2 linked regions of the Desulfosarcina ovata subsp. ovata genome follow. The protein of the gene in region 2 interacts with the protein of the main gene of each other region in a pairwise test. Links are inferred from orthologs where the notes say so. Each region holds a gene or a part of one and is shown on either strand. Other genes may lie near its edges.

The links. Proteins that work in one complex are often made in the same cells at the same time.
Region 1: the proteins of GN112_RS32605 (region 2) and leuS interact in binary tests that used the Escherichia coli proteins (3 or more experiments, as listed by UniProt). The link is inferred for Desulfosarcina ovata subsp. ovata from one-to-one orthologs.

The regions. Positions count from the first base shown.
Region 1 is NZ_AP021879.1:2,420,628-2,428,387, reverse strand. What follows is about bases 2,226-5,406. They hold leuS (leucine--tRNA ligase), read left to right. Parts: upstream 2,226-2,607; coding sequence 2,608-5,205; downstream 5,206-5,406. Other genes in these bases: lptE (LPS assembly lipoprotein LptE), read left to right, coding at 5,222-5,406; GN112_RS10985 (Rne/Rng family ribonuclease), read right to left, coding at 2,226-2,263. Also shown: protein translocase subunit SecD, read right to left, coding at 1-77; preprotein translocase subunit YajC, read right to left, coding at 252-614; more of GN112_RS10985, read right to left, coding at 764-2,225; more of lptE, read left to right, coding at 5,407-5,737; rpsT (30S ribosomal protein S20), read right to left, coding at 5,821-6,084; murein biosynthesis integral membrane protein MurJ, read left to right, coding at 6,194-7,760.
Region 2 is NZ_AP021879.1:7,436,823-7,444,401, forward strand. What follows is about bases 2,659-5,658. They hold GN112_RS32605 (BRCT domain-containing protein), read right to left. Parts: upstream 5,116-5,658; coding sequence 3,202-5,115; downstream 2,659-3,201. Other genes in these bases: GN112_RS32600 (DVU_1551 family NTP transferase), read right to left, coding at 2,659-3,205; GN112_RS32610 (nucleoside phosphorylase), read right to left, coding at 5,093-5,658. Also shown: GN112_RS32590 (ABC transporter ATP-binding protein), read right to left, coding at 1-1,431; cobC (alpha-ribazole phosphatase), read right to left, coding at 1,428-2,075; more of GN112_RS32600, read right to left, coding at 2,078-2,658; more of GN112_RS32610, read right to left, coding at 5,659-5,848; GN112_RS32615 (hypothetical protein), read right to left, coding at 5,870-6,124; glyS (glycine--tRNA ligase subunit beta), read right to left, coding at 6,198-7,579. UniProt on the Escherichia coli protein: DNA ligase that catalyzes the formation of phosphodiester linkages between 5'-phosphoryl and 3'-hydroxyl groups in double-stranded DNA using NAD as a coenzyme and as the energy source for the reaction.

The DNA of each region.
Region 1 (7,760 bases), 5.0 Mb from region 2 along the record:
TTCTTATGGGGCCAAATACCGGGCCGGAAGGTCGGTATCACATAAATCACGGCGGCCAGGATTACCGCGGCAATCACGATGAGTCTCCACGAAAGATTCTTCAACGTTGTTTCCTTTCAATATCCACACGCCAAAGCCCCAGCTGCCGATTCAATCCGCTGCGGACAGCAGGACGGCCTGCGAATCGACGCGGGGAAAGATTCCGGTGACAATGGGGCTTTTTAAATTGAAAAAGGGAGAGCGGTTGGAGTTCAAGCGTTGCCGTTGTCGGCTTTCTTGTCCTTTTTGGTGGCTGCCTGGGGCGAGCCGGTCTGGACCAGTGCGGAGACGCTGCCCCGGTTCACCTTGACGCGCACCTTCTCGGCGATTTCCACGGTCAGGGCGTTTTCGGCAACACCGGTAATCCGGCCGTGCAGGCCGCCGGATGTGACGATGCGGTCACCGGTTTTGAGATTGTCGATCATCTGCCGGTGCTCCTTGGTTTTTTTCTGTTGGGGGCGAATCAGCAGAAAGTAAAAAATGACAAACATGAGGATCAGGGGAACGAACGATGCGAACCCTCCTGATGCTCCTCCACCAGCAGCTCCCTGTCCCATTGCAAAAGCGATATTCATCGGTATCAAAACCTCCTCATAGGATATTTCAGACCCGTACCGGAAAATCGGTTTCGGGTTTGATTGGCGATCGTCGAAAGTGGCGCAGATATACTGTAAATCACCCGTCCCGTCAAATGGTTCTTGGGAAGGGCGGCGTTGGTCACATCTTATGCCTGTGCGGGCGGATTCTCGACGGCCTTGGTCTTTTTATCGTAGGTGACCTCCACCTGCCCGGGGATCAGATCGTCCCGGGCGACAATGGTGATGATCACGTCCCGTTTGGATTCCAGATCATTCAGTTCCTTGCGTTTGCGGTTGAGCAGGTAGTTGGCCACCGCTGCGGGAAGCCGGGCGGAGACCTGGCGGACATCCTCTTTCAGGGTGTCGAGCTTGAGTTTGCGCAGAAAGCTCAGTCCCAGGGATTCCGCCGACGGTACCTGCCCCTTGCCGCCGCAGTGGGTGCAGGTCTGCATGCTACCGAAATCGATGGAGGGGCGCAACCGCTGGCGGGAGAGCTCCAGCAGGCCGAATTTGGAAATTTTCCCGATTTTAACCCTGGCGCGGTCCTGTTTCATGGCGGTGCGCAGGGCCTTTTCCACCTGGTTGCGGTGCTTCTGCTCGCGCATGTCAATGAAGTCGATCACGATCAATCCCCCCAAATCGCGGATGCGCAGCTGACGGGCGATTTCCGCCGCCGCTTCGAGGTCGGTCATCAGGGCGGTCTCTTCGATGTTTTTTTTCTGGGTTCCTTTACCGGAATTGACGTCAATGGCAACCAGAGCCTCGGTACGTTCAAGGACCACCGAACCGCCCGATTTGAGCGTGACCCGGTTGTTGAAAATGGTGGCGATCTGATCTTCCAGCTGGAAACGGGTGAAGATCGGTTTGTCGGATTTGTGCAGCTTGACGATGCCGGTCTGTTTGGGGGAGATGATTTTGACGAAGTTCTTGACTTCCTGGTGAACCGCTTCATCGTCGATCAGGATCTCTTTGATGTCCGGGGTGAAGTGGTCCCGAATGGAGCGTACGGCCAGGTTGCGGTCCTTGTAGAGCGCGGACGGCGCAGGGGCGTTGACCGCCATGCTGGTGATGTTGTTCCACAGGCGCAGCAGGTACTGGACATCCTTGGACAGCATGGTCTTGGTACACCCCATGCCGGCGGTGCGGATAATGATGCCGAACCCTTCGGGCAGATTGAGTTTGTCCACGATCTCTTTGAGCCGTTTGCGTTCGGTTTCGTCCTCGATTTTGCGGGAAATGCCGCGGCTGCTGCTTCCCGGCATCAGCACGGCGTAACGGCCCGGCAGGGAGATGAAGGTGGTCAGCATGGCCCCTTTTTTCATGATCGGGTCCTTGGTCACCTGGACCACCAGCTCCTGGCCGCGGCGGACCAGGTTCTGGATGCTGTTGCCGGTTGCCGGTGGATCCTGGAAATAGTCGCTGTGGATTTCCTGCTTCTGCAGAAATCCGTGTCGCTCGGCCCCAAAGTCCACGAAGACCGCCTGAAGGCTGGGTTCGATGCGGGTGATCACGCCTTTGTAGACGCTGCTGTGCAGGATTTCCCGGGCCGCGCTTTCGATGTGAAATTCTTCCAGGCGGCTCTCCTTGACGATGGCGAGGCGAACTTCTTCGGGGTCGACTGCATTGATGAGAATTTTGCTGGTCATTCGCTACTGGTTGGTATCCTGTTAAAGGTTGCGGGTTATTAAATTTGCTTGAATAATCAATTGTTATGGGCAAGTCAACGGAATTTTGGACAATTCCGAAAAAAGCACCGCGATTCCGCCCGGTTTAGGCAGGCGGAGGCCGCAGGGCGATTGCATTTGGACGTATTCTGATCGGAAACCCACCGCCCCGATTCAATCAATGCCAAATGGTAAATATAAATAGTTAAATGCGATTGCCCTGGCGGGGCCCGGAACGGCTCTTGATCTTTACCCGGCTTTATGGCATGACGAGGACTCTTGAAACCAGCAAAATCGACAATGTTCGCAAGAAGATAGGAAGATTCATGGATTCACGCTATCAACCCCAGGCAATTGAAACCAAATGGCAGGACCGCTGGCAGGCCGACCAGTTGTTCAAGGTGAATGAGGCCTTGGGCCGCGAAAAATACTACCTGCTGGAAATGTTTCCCTACCCGTCCGGCAAGATCCACATGGGGCATGTGAGAAATTACACCATCGGCGACGTGGTGGCCCGCTACAAACGCATGCGCGGATTCAATGTGCTGCACCCCATGGGCTGGGACGCCTTCGGCATGCCGGCGGAGAACGCCGCCATTGCCAATCGCACCCATCCGGCCCAATGGACCTATGAAAACATCGCCACCATGCGGGCCCAGCTCAAACGCATGGGCTTTTCCTACGACTGGGATCGCGAACTGGCCACCTGCCGGCCGGAATACTACCGCTGGGAACAGTGGCTCTTTCTTCAAATGGTCGAGCGGGGCATGGCCTACCGCAAGGAGTCCTATGTCAACTGGTGTGAGCCGTGCCAGACCGTGCTGGCCAACGAACAGGTCGAGGCCGGCATGTGCTGGCGCTGCGGCAAACCGGTGCGCCAGAAAAAATTGTGGCAGTGGTTTTTCAAGATCACCGATTTTGCCGAAGATCTCCTGGTGCACTGCGACCTTCTGCCCGGCTGGCCTGACAAGGTCACCACCATGCAGCGCAACTGGATCGGGAAAAGCGTCGGTGCCGAAATCCGCTTTGGCGTGGAAAACAGCGACGCGATCATCAGTGTTTTCACCACCCGTCCGGACACGGTGTTCGGGGCCACCTTCATGTGCCTGGCGCCGGAGCACCCCCTGGTGCCGGAACTGGCCGCGGGAACCGCCCAGGAAGCGGCGGTGGCGGCGTTTGTCGAGCGCATTTCCCTGCAGGACCGTTCCTCCAAGGCCATCGAGAGCTACGAAAAGGAAGGGGTCTTTACCGGCGCATACTGCATCAACCCCATGAACGGACGGCGCATGCCGGTCTACACGGCCAACTTCGCCCTCATGGAATACGGTACCGGTGCGGTCATGTCGGTGCCGGCCCACGATCAGCGTGACTTCGATTTCGCCCGCAAATACGACCTGCCCGTCATCGTCGTGGTCAGCCCGCCGGGCGAAACCCTGGACGGGGCCACCATGGAGGCGGCCTACACCGCCGATGGCACCATGGTCAACTCAGGCGACTTCAATGGTCAGGGCAACCGCGAGGCCATTGAGGCCATCACCGGGTACATGGATAAAAACGGAATCGGTAAGAAGACGGTCAGTTTTCGCCTGCGCGACTGGGGAATCTCCCGCCAGCGCTACTGGGGCGCGCCGATTCCCATGATTCACTGCCCCGACTGCGGCATCGTTCCGGTGCCCGAGGCGGACCTGCCCATCGTGCTGCCCGAGGAGGCCGACCTGCTGGAGGGCGGCCGGTCGCCCCTGGCCGGTCTGGAGTCGTTCGCCAGGACCCGCTGCCCGAAATGCGGGCGCGAGGACGCCCGCCGGGAGACCGACACCATGGATACCTTTGTGGAGTCTTCCTGGTATTTCGAACGCTACTGCAGCCCGCGCTGTGAAACGGGCATGTTCGATCCGGCGGCCGTGGACTACTGGATGCCGGTGGATCAGTATATCGGCGGGGTGGAGCACGCCATCTTGCACCTGCTCTACTCGCGCTATTTCACCCGCGTGCTGGAAACCCTGGGACTGGTCCACTTCAAGGAGCCGTTTACGCGCCTGTTGACCCAGGGCATGGTGTGCAAGGAGACCACGGCCTGCCCCGAGCACGGTTTTCTTTTTCCCGAACAGGTGATCGATGGCGACGGTTCGGACCGCACCTGCAGCCAGTGCGGCAAAGCGGTGACCGTCGGCCGGGTCGAGAAGATGTCCAAATCGAAAAAGAACGTCATCGATCCCAATGTGTTGCTCGACCAGTACGGCGCCGACACCACCCGGCTGTTTTGCCTGTTCGCCGCACCGCCCGAACGGGATCTGGAGTGGAGCGAACAGGGCGTCGAGGGTAGTTTCCGCTTTCTGCAGCGCGTCTGGCGTCTGGCCGACCGCTGGCTGCCGCTGGTTGACGGCGCTGCCGGAAGATCCGCCGATCCCAAATCCCTGGACGGCCCGTTCAAGGAGCTCTACCGCAAGACCCACGAAACCGTCAAACGGGTGACCCAGGATATCGAAGAGCGCTTCCACTTCAACACGGTGATCAGCGCCGTCATGGAGCTGGTCAATGCCATGCAGGCTGTGGATGATGCGGCCCACCTGGACGAGGCGTCCAAGGCAACCATGGGCTTCGCCCTGGAAACCACCGTCCTGCTGCTCGCCCCCATCGTTCCCCATTTCTGCGACGAACTGTGGGAGGCCATGGGGCATGAGGGCAGCGTGCTGCTGTGCGCGTGGCCGACCTTTGATGAGGCGGCAACGGTCAAGGATGAAATCGAGATCGTGATCCAGGTCAACGGCAAACTGCGCAGCCGCTTTTCGGCCGCCCTGGATGCCGACCCGGAAACACTCAAGCAGACGGCCCTGGCCGATGAGCGGATCGCAGCGTTTATCGGCGGAAAACCGGTTAAGAAGGTCATTGCGGTGAAAAACAAACTGGTGAATGTTGTTGTTTAACTTATTGGAACTATTTATGAAAAACAGGTGGAAGCAAATCCTGGCAGCCGCATGCGTGGTGGTGTTGACCGCATGCGGCTATCATTTCTCCGGTGGCGGCAGCTTTCCGGGCGGGGTGTCGCGGATATTCATCACCATGCTGGAAAACCGATCGTCCGAAAGCGGTGTGGAGAGCATCTTTACCAATGATTTGATTTACGAGTTCACCCGTAAGCGAGAGGCGGCGATCGCTAAGAACAAGGCCTCGGCCGATGCGATTCTGTCCGGCACGATCAGTCTGTCCACCACCACGATTTCCCGTTCCAGCGTCTCCACCGCTGTAGAAAAACGGGTGGTCGGCACGCTGAACCTTCGCCTGGTCACGCCCGACGGGCGGACCTTTTGGTCTTCGGGCAGTCTGTCTGAGCAACAGGCCTATACGGTGGAGAAAGAAAATGAAACGGCAACGGATCAGAACGAGTCTGAGGCCATTGCCGAAGTTTCGGAAAAACTGGCTGAAGCCGCCTTCAGCCTGATGACGGATAATTTCTGATGGTGCTGCGGCCGGACCACCGAAATACAAACGGCAACGCGTCGGCGCTGCCGTTGGATCAAGACGGTCGTCGCCGGCCCGGATCAGGCCTGCTGGGCGTTGATCATTTTGGTCAGGCGGGAAATCTTGCGGGCGGCGGTCTTTTTGTGCAGGACGCCTTTTTTGGCTGCTTTGTCGATATCGGATTTGGCCGCGTTGAGGCGCTCAATGCTGTTTTCCGCGTTTTCGGCCACAGCGAGGCGCACATCTTTGACAGCGTTTTTTACCCGGGTCTGAACGGCCTTGTTCCGCAGGCGCCGCCGGTTGTTCTGAACGGCGCGTTTCAATGCTGATTTATGGTTTGCCACCTTCTGTTACTCCTTTCGGAAATTAATTGGAAAATACAAAACTTCCTGATAGCCAAAAAACTTGGGTAAGTCAAGGTTTTTTGTGTGATTCATTGATGGGCGGGAACTCATGAATTCGGATCCGTCTAACCCGGCCGGCAGGGAAAACCGCAGGGTCACCCGTGCTGCCGGGGTCGTTGGTGCCGCCACCCTGCTCAGTCGCGTTTTCGGTTATGTGCGCGACATGGTGGTGGCTTCCTTTTTTGGGGCCGGAATGGCAGCGGATGCCTTCATCGCGGCTTTCCGGATCCCCAATCTGCTGCGCCGGCTTTTCGGCGAGGGCTCGCTGAGTATCGCCTTTGTTCCGGTATTTACCGATGTGATGGTCAACGGTGACCGTGAGGAGGGGATCCGCCTGGCGATCAGCGCCATGAAACTCCTCTTCCTCGTGCTGCTGGGAGTGACCCTGGTCGGCGTCGTTGCCGCCCCCTGGATCATCCGCGTGGTGGCCCCCGGTTTTTCCCATCTTCCGGAGAAGATGGCCCTGACCGTGACCCTGACGCGCTTGATGTTTCCGTATGTGATCTTTATCGGGCTGGTAGCCCTGTGCATGGGGATCCTGAACGTCCTGGGCCATTTTGCCGCCCCCGCGGTGGCGCCCGTGCTGCTCAACCTGGCCATGATCGGTGCCATCGCCGCCGTCTCGCGCTTTTCCGATTCGGAAACCGTGCGCGTGCTGGGACTGGCCGGCGGGGTTCTTTTGGGCGGGGCTCTGCAGTTGGCCCTGCAACTGCCTTTCCTGGTGCGACACGGGGTGCGCTTCTGGCGTCGATCAGGATTGTGGCACCCGGCCATGAGGCGTGTCGGCCTGCTCATGCTGCCCACCATTTTCGGCGCGGCGGTCTATCAGATCAACATCCTGGTGGGAACGCTCTTGGCCTCCCTGCTGCCCGAAGGCAGTGTCTCCTACCTTTATTATGCCGATCGCCTGGTTCAGTTTCCGCTGGGAATTTTTGCTCAGGCCGCGGCCACGGCCGTTCTGCCCAGTTTGTCGCGACAGGCGGCCGGCGGCGACCATGCCGGCATGGGCGATACCTTCGGGCACGCCATCAGCCTGGTGTTGTTCATTACCATCCCGGCCATGGTGGGGCTGATTGTCCTGCGGTACCCCATTGTGGTACTTTTGTTCAAGCGCGGGGCCTTCGACGCCTGGACCGCGCGATTGACCTCCGATGCCCTTTTGTACTATTGTCTGGGGTTGTGGGCCTTTTCTGCCGTACGGATCGTGGTATCCACCTTCTACGCAATGCAGGATACCCGTACGCCGGTCAAAACGGCCACGATCTCCATTGCCGCCAATATCCTTCTGGGCATGGCCCTCATGGGGCCCATGAAGCACTGCGGACTGGCGTTGGCCACATCGCTCGCTTCCATGATCAATCTGGTTCTGCTGGTCTATGTGCTGCGGCAACGGATGGGGGCCATCCGCTGGCGGCGGATCGGGGTCAGTACCCTCAAAACCCTGGCCGCTTCGGCCATGATGGCAGGCGTTGCCGTGTGGGTGTGCCGGGCCGTCGCCCCGGATGCGGGCAGCGCCGGTGTAATCCGCCTGTTGGTGGCCATCGGCGCGGCCATTGGTGGCGGCGTTGCCGTTTTTGCCGCTGCCGCCTGGCTGTTTAAAATTGCCGAATGGCAAA
Region 2 (7,579 bases):
GCCGCCGGAGAGGATGACGCCTTTTTCTCCCACCACTGTATCCAGGCCGTCGGGCATTTCGGCAATAGTGGCGTCCAGGGCGGCCAGACGCGTTACGCGCGTCAGTTGGGCGTCGGTGACAGCCAAACTGCCGAAAGTGATGTTCTCACGGATGGTGCCGGCAAACAGGAACGGCTCCTGAGGGGCGACAGAGATCAGCGCCCGCAGATCTTTGATCTTCAAGTCCCGCAGATCCAAGTCGTCGATGCGCACGGCCCCCTGGCTGACATCGTAAAGGCGCATCAGCAGTTGCAGCAGCGTGGTCTTTCCGGCGCCCGGCGGTCCCACGATACCCAGGGTCTGCCCCTTTTCCAGCCGCAGCCGGATTCCATTGAGAACCTTGCCCCTGGCCGGATGGTAGGCAAAACCGACATCGTCGACGGTCAGGTGGCGCGTGAAGGCGTCGACCGGCCGGGCATCCGCGCGTTCGATCAGGTCTGATGGTGTGCTCAGGATGCCATCCAGCCGGTCCAGCGAGGCTCGGCCCCGTTGAATCAGGTTGGTGACCCAGCCCAGCGCCATCATGGGCCAGGTGAGCAGGCCCAGGTAGCTGATGAAGGCCACAAAATCGCCGGGTGTGATCCGGCCGAAGATGGTCTGGCGCCCACCCTGGAACAGGACAATGGCCAGGCTCAGGTTGGTGAGCAGAATCATCAGCGGGAAAAATGCACCGGTAATTTTCACCAGGTCGATGTTTTCCTGCACGTAGGCCTCGGAGATCGCCTCAATGGCCCGGGCTTCGGTCGCCTGGGCGTTGGTGGCCATCACCACGCGGATACCGGCGAAGCGTTCGCGCACCGCTTCGGTCAGTTCGCTGAAAGCGGCCTGCACCCGTTTATAGCGGCGGTGCATATGGCGGCCGAAATAGCGGCTGCCGATGACGATCAGCGGCATGGGAATGAGCACATAGAGGGTCAGTTCCAGATTGATGTAAATCATGAAACCGATGGCGGCCGAGCCCAGGAAAATGGCGTCGTTCAGTGCCACCAGGCCCATCCCGGATGCCATGCGCACCTGCTGGATGTCGTTGGTGGCATGGGCCATCAGGTCGCCGGTGCGGACCCGGTCGAAGTAGGCCGGTGACAGGGTCTGCACGTGCCGGAAGAGCCGGTTGCGCAAGGCCTCTTCGGTCTTCCGCGCCGTTCCCAGAAGGCAGCGGCGCCAGAAGAAGCGGAAGCAACCGATGCACAGACCCAGTGCCAGGATCATGCCGGCATAACGCAAAAGGCCGGCTGTATCCACCTGCATCAGGGCCAGATCGTCCACCACGCGCTTGATCACCCGGGGGATGAACAGCTGCAGGAGATCCACCACGATCAGGCAGAGCAGACCGAAAATAATGCTGACGCGGTTAGCCATCAGGTACGGCTGGATCAGTCGATATGATTTCATCGCTCCTCATCGGGGGTGAGGTTCAGCGCATGCAACCGGTATCCGCCGCTTTGCCGGACAATCAGATTCAGGGCCGCGTAATCCTGGTTGAGACGAAAAAGATGGCTGACCGGCATTCCCAGCAGATGGCACAGCAGCACGCGAATAACGCCGGCGTGGGTCACCACCAGGAGGTTGCCGTCAGTGTTTGCGACGGCCTTTTCAAAAACCGGTGCCACCCGCTGCTGCAGGTCGCGAAAGCTCTCTCCGTCCGGTGGCCGGAAGTCGTCGATCAGCCGGCCGCGCTCACGGAAGCGGTCGGGCCAGCGGGCCTGGACCTCGGCAAAGGCCATTCCGTCCCATTGTCCCAGGTGGATTTCGCGCAACCCCGCATCGGTGTTGACATCAGCACCATGTGCGGCGGCAACGATGCGGGCGGTTTCCACACAGCGCGACAGGTCGCTGCAGACGATGCGGCTCAGCGCGATGCCGGCCAACTGCCCGCGCCAGAAACCGGCCTGGGCGCGTCCGCGAGGGGAGAGGGGCAGATCGATCTGACCGATAAAGCATTTCTCATCACGGTGCTTCTCGATTTCGCCGTGGCGCAGCAGAAAAATCTTCTTCTCCGCGTTGGCATGCGCCCAGTTGTCAATCGATATGCCCATCGCTATCCTTTTATGGCGGTTGGCAGAATATGGTCGATCGTCTTTCCGGTGAGACGTTCGATCTTTGTCTGGATGGCCGCCGCCGCCCGTTTGCGCCGCTGGATGTTATCGGTCACCTGCGGATCCTGCGCATATTTTTTCAGCTTGGCATCAAAGCGCCGGGCAAGGCCCACGATGGTCGTGCCGACCACCAGTTTGTCCGCCAGATAGACCACCTCGGATTCGTCCAACGCGGAGTGCTCGTCGGCCGTCAGATCCATGTGCACGGCGACAATGGCGGCCAGCCGGTCAAAGCCCATGCGCCGCAGCAGGGCGGCACCGGCATCGGCATGGTGCTTTTCCAGCCGGGCCACATCGTGCACCCGGGCCGCGCAGCGGATCAGGGCGGCGTCCAGATGCCCCCCGGCCGCATTGATCGCAGCGGCCAGGCTCTCGGCAACCCGGGCAACCTGGCGGCAGTGCTCATTGATCTCGGCGGGCAGGCGGTGGACCTGTTCCATGAGCAGGCGGCACTCGTTTTCCGTGAGCAGCGATCCTTTGGCCAGGCGATCGCCAAGCTGCCGGAAATCATCGGGGGTGTCCATGTCCAGCAGGGCGCCCTCGTCGGCCACGGGAATGTCCAGGGCCTGGGCCTCAAAACGATCCAGCAGGGCCTTGAGCCCACCGCTACCGTCGTGGGCTGCGATGGCCGCTTTCAGTGACCCGTGGATCAGGGGCGGGTGGCCGCGTTCATCGCCAACCCGGGGGTAGATCACGGCGGCCGGTTTTTCTTCCATCGCCGCCATGAGGGTGTCCACGGTGTAGGACCTCACCAGGGGGATGTCCACCGGGTGGACGAAGAAGGCCGGCACGGCGGGCGGCAGGGCGTTGACGCCGGCCAGCACCGATGAGAACATGCCGCTGTCGTGATCCGGGTTGTGGACGATCCGCACGGGGCGGTCGGCCAGGGCCGCGCGGATGTCGCCCGCTCTATAACCGGTGACCACGCGGACATCGGTAATTCCGGCGTCCAAGTAGAGCGATACCACCCGGTCGAGGGCGGTTTTGCCGCCCAGGTCGAGCAGCGGCTTGAAGCGCCCCATGCGCGAGGCATAACCGGCGCTGAGAATGACGGCCGACGGCGTGGTCATGGCAGGCCGCCGTTCACCAGGGCCTGGTATTCCGCTTCGGTCAGTACGCTTACCCCCAGGCGGGTGGCCTTGGCCATTTTGGCGGCGCCCACCTTCTCACCGCAAACCAGGTAATCGGTGGTACCGCTGACCGCCGTCTGCACCCGTGCGCCCATGGCCCGGGCCGCCGCTTGCATGGCCTCCCGTGAGCCCTGGACCATCTTGCCGGTGAAGACGATGCCCTTGCCGGCAATGGGACTCTCCACCGCCGTCTGCTCGGCGGCCAGGGGGGTGCGCTGCAGGTTGAACCCCAAATCGAGCATGTGCGCCATCAGGGGGCCGATCCGTTTGAGGTCCGCGGCAATGGATTTGCTGGTGATCTTCCCGAAGCCCTTGATCTGCTCGATCTGCTCTTCTTCCAGGCTGAGAACTTCTTCGATGGAGAAATGGGCCAGCAGCTTGCGGCTGTCGCCGGTGCCCAGATCGCTGATACCGAATGCGGCCAGGAAGCGCCAGTCCTCCACCAATCGGGTGCGGCTGAGGGTGATGGCCTCGGCCAGGTTCTTGGACTGCACCGGGCCGAACGCCATCTCCAGGAAGTCCGCCTCGGTGAGCCGGTAGACGGCCTCCAGGCTGCGGTGCCCGCTTTCGACGATTCTCCCGATGGTCTTGATGCCGAACCAGTCGGCATTGCCCAGGATGCGGAACCAGTGGCTGATGCGCTGCTCGATCTGGGCCCGGCAGGCCGGGTTGGTGCACTTGAGAAAATCGTTCTGCCAGGTCAGCGGGCCGCTGCACGACGGACAGGCCTCGGGCAGGCATACTTCGCCGTGGGCTTCCAGGACCTTCTCCAATTTGGGAATGACTTCTCCGCTGCGGATGATCTCGATGCGCGTGCCGATGCCGATGCCCTGGTTGCGGATGTTGCCGGCGTGATGGGCCGTGACCCGGCGGATGGTGGCCCCGGACAGGGATACCGGCGCCACCATCATGACCGGGGTGACGTTGCCGGTGCGGCCCACCTGCCACTGAATATCCTCCACGGTGGTCTCGGCCGTGTCGCCTTTGCTCTTGATGGCAATCTGCCAGCGGTAGTGGTGGGCGGTGGCACCCATGCGGGTTTTCAGTACCTCGTCGGTCACCGCGACAACAACGCCGTCGGTGGGGTAGTCCACCTCGGCCAGGAGGGTTTCCACGAGCCCGCGCCGCTCCGCCACCAGCTGCTTCGCCTCGACGGTCGGGCCTTGCAGCTGATTGTAGGGCACGAAGCGAACCATACCCGCGTCCAGGGCGGTCTTGGCATTCTCGTTGAGCGTGTCCGAGGAGACGATGCCGACCACCATGTTGCGCGGATGTTCGAAAAACTCCGCCATGTGTTCCTCGAAGTAGGACTTGACGACCACGATTTCACCCACGCCCTGGCCGCGTCCGCCGATGGGGACCACTCCCTTGGCAAAGGCGTTGGAGATTTCGTAGCCCATCTCGCCGTTGCCCCGGGTGGCAAACACCTCACCATCGTCCCGGCCGGCCAGGCCATCGAGTTTGGGGGTCAGCCGGAAGGTCGGCGTGTCTATGCCCAGGGCGTCGGCCTCTTTTTGGACCCGGGCCACGAACCGTTCCAGCTGATCACGGTCGTAGGCTTTTTCGATGGAGAGCATGGGCGCGGGATGCCGTACCTGCTGGCGGCCGCTGAACTGTTCCGGTTCCACGGCCTGCAGGAACGGGTGGTCCGGCACGCGCTGGCGCAGCTGTTCCACCAGATTGTCGTATTCGGCATCCTCGACGATCGGTGCGCCCTGGCGGTAAGCCCGGTTGTAGGCTTTGAGCAGGTCGACCAGTTCTTCTACGGGGGTTGGATTCATGGCAATGGGGGTGTTTTGCGTGGGATCATCGTCCCATGAGGGATTTTTAATCAGGGCCTTCCTGTACACCGAAGCAACCGGCCAGGGTCAGAGCCGCCTGGCAGGCCTGTTGCCGGGCGGATTTAAACGCGGGTGTGCGAAATCCCGGGCGCCACCGGTAATCGGAAACCTCGTCGGACACCACCAGGATCCCGGCGGCTTCCATCTCCCGGAACCCGGCCACGGTGAAGACGGCGGAGAGTTCCATTTCGACGGCCAGGGCGCCGTTGGCCTGGTAATGCCTGACCTTTTCGACGGTTTCCCGGAAGATGGCATCGGTGGTCCAGATCGTTCCGTTATGGAAATGGGCGCCATGATGTTCAAGGGCCAGCTGGACCTGATGGGTCAGCTGCCGGGCCGGCAGGGCCACCCGGCAGGTGGGATCGCAGTAGTGGCCGGAGGTGCCTTCATCCACCATGGCGCTGGCCGGGACGATGATATCGCCAGCCTTGACGTTGATGGATACACCGCCGCACCAGCCGATGAAAAGAATCTGCCGAACGTCCCATGCGCCCAGGCTTTCGACGATCATGGCGGCGTACGGGGCGCCCACCACCGGGCCGACGATGCTGAAGCGCCGGTGCTGGTCAGCGTAGATCCGAAGCCGGCTCATGTAGAGCTTGCGTTCCTTCACCAGTGGAACGTGGGTCTGGCGGGCCATCATTTGCAGGTCGCTGTCGGTGGCGGCAATAATGGCAATGCTTCCCGTCCGGGGCGGTTTCTTGCCCTTGACGGGGTTGACAATGGCGCGGCGCTCAGGCATCCGGGGCTCCTTGATTTCCGCTCAGGCCGGTCGCTGCAGATCGGTCAACTCGTCCTTGATCTCATCCATCATATCATAGAGCCAGAGAATATCTTCGATGGTCAACCGCCCGGCCTTGGTCGGTGCCCGGTCGCTGCCGTCCTGTTTCTTGAGAATGCGCGGACCGATCTGGACCTTGGCCTCGCCCTGATCATACTGGTTGATGGTGACGACCAGCCCGGTTTCCGGGCACTTCCATTTTTTGAGGACTTTGTCTTTGTTGGGATCAAAAGCCATATCGATCTCCTCTTTTTTTAAACCGATAGTTTGTCTTCATTTGACATTTTGAATTTGGTCTTTGGCATTGCCATCAGGTGGATATCTGTGAAAAATCGGCAATCTGACCGAAAATGGCCGAGATGGTCGCCAGCAGGGCCAGCCGGTTACTGCGCACGGCCGGATCCTCGGCCATCACCATGACGTCGGTGAAAAAAGCGTCGACCGGGTCGCGCAGGGTGGCGATGGTTGCCAGCGCGCCGTCCAGGTCCTCCTGGGCCAGCCGCTGATCCACATCGCGGGTCACCGACTGGCAGGCCGCGTGCAGGGCGCTTTCGGCCGGCTGGCCGAACAGTGCCGGATCCACCGTGGCGTCCGCTTGCAACGACGCTTTTTTAAGGATGTTCTCCACCCGTTTGAAAGCGGCGGCCAGCGGCTCGAAATCCGGCTTGCCCTTGAGTTTTTCCAGGGCGGCGACGCGTCGTTCCACATCCGGGACGCGCTCCGCCGACGCGCCCATGACCGCGGCAATGACATCCTTGGACAGTCCCTCGTCGGCCAGCAGCCGGGCGAACCGGTTGCCGAGGAAGGTGAGGACCGCATCCACGGTTTCAGCGGCCGGGCGGCTGCTCTTGTCGGCGAACAGGGCCACGCCCGTTTCCACCAGCCGGGTCAGTGAAATGCCGATGTTGCGGCTGCGCATGATCTGCAGGATGCCGATGCCCTGGCGCCTCAGGGCGTAGGGGTCGGCGGCACCGGTGGGGACCAGGCCCACGGAAAAGCAGCCGCAGATGGAGTCGATCTTTTCGGCAATGGAGAGCAGGGCACCGGTTTCGGTTTCGGGAAGCTGCCCGCCGCTGTGGGTGGGGCGGTAGTGCTCCTCGATGGCCGCGGCCACGTCCGGTGGTTCGCCGGCGGCGAGGGCGTAGGTGCGTCCCATGATTCCCTGGAGCTTGGCAAATTCTCCCACCACCTGGCTGACCAGGTCGGCCTTGCACAGGTGAGCCGCGCGGGTGACGTTCTCCTTTTGCGCGGGATTGATCGCATCGGCCAGCCAGGCGGCCAGGCGTTTCACCCGGGTCATCTTGTCATACATGCTGCCCAGTTTGGCCTGGAAAAGGACCCGTTTGAGTTTCTCGACCCAGGTCTCCATGGGGACTTTGATATCGGCATTGTAAAAATAGCGGGCATCCGAGAGCCTGGCCCGCAGCACGCGCTCGTGACCGGTGGCCACCAGGTCCATGTCCCGGGTGCGGGTGTTGTTGATGGCGATGAAACCGGGCATCAGCCGGCCGGTGGCGTCGACCACGGCAAAGTATTTCTGATGCTCGCGCATAGCCGTAATCAGGATTTCCTTGGGGACTTCAAGGAAGATGTCATCGAATTGTCCGGCCGTGGCCACCGGAATTTCCACCAGGTTGGTGACGATATCCAGCAGTTCTTCATCGGGCAGGACTTCGCCACCGATGCCGCGGG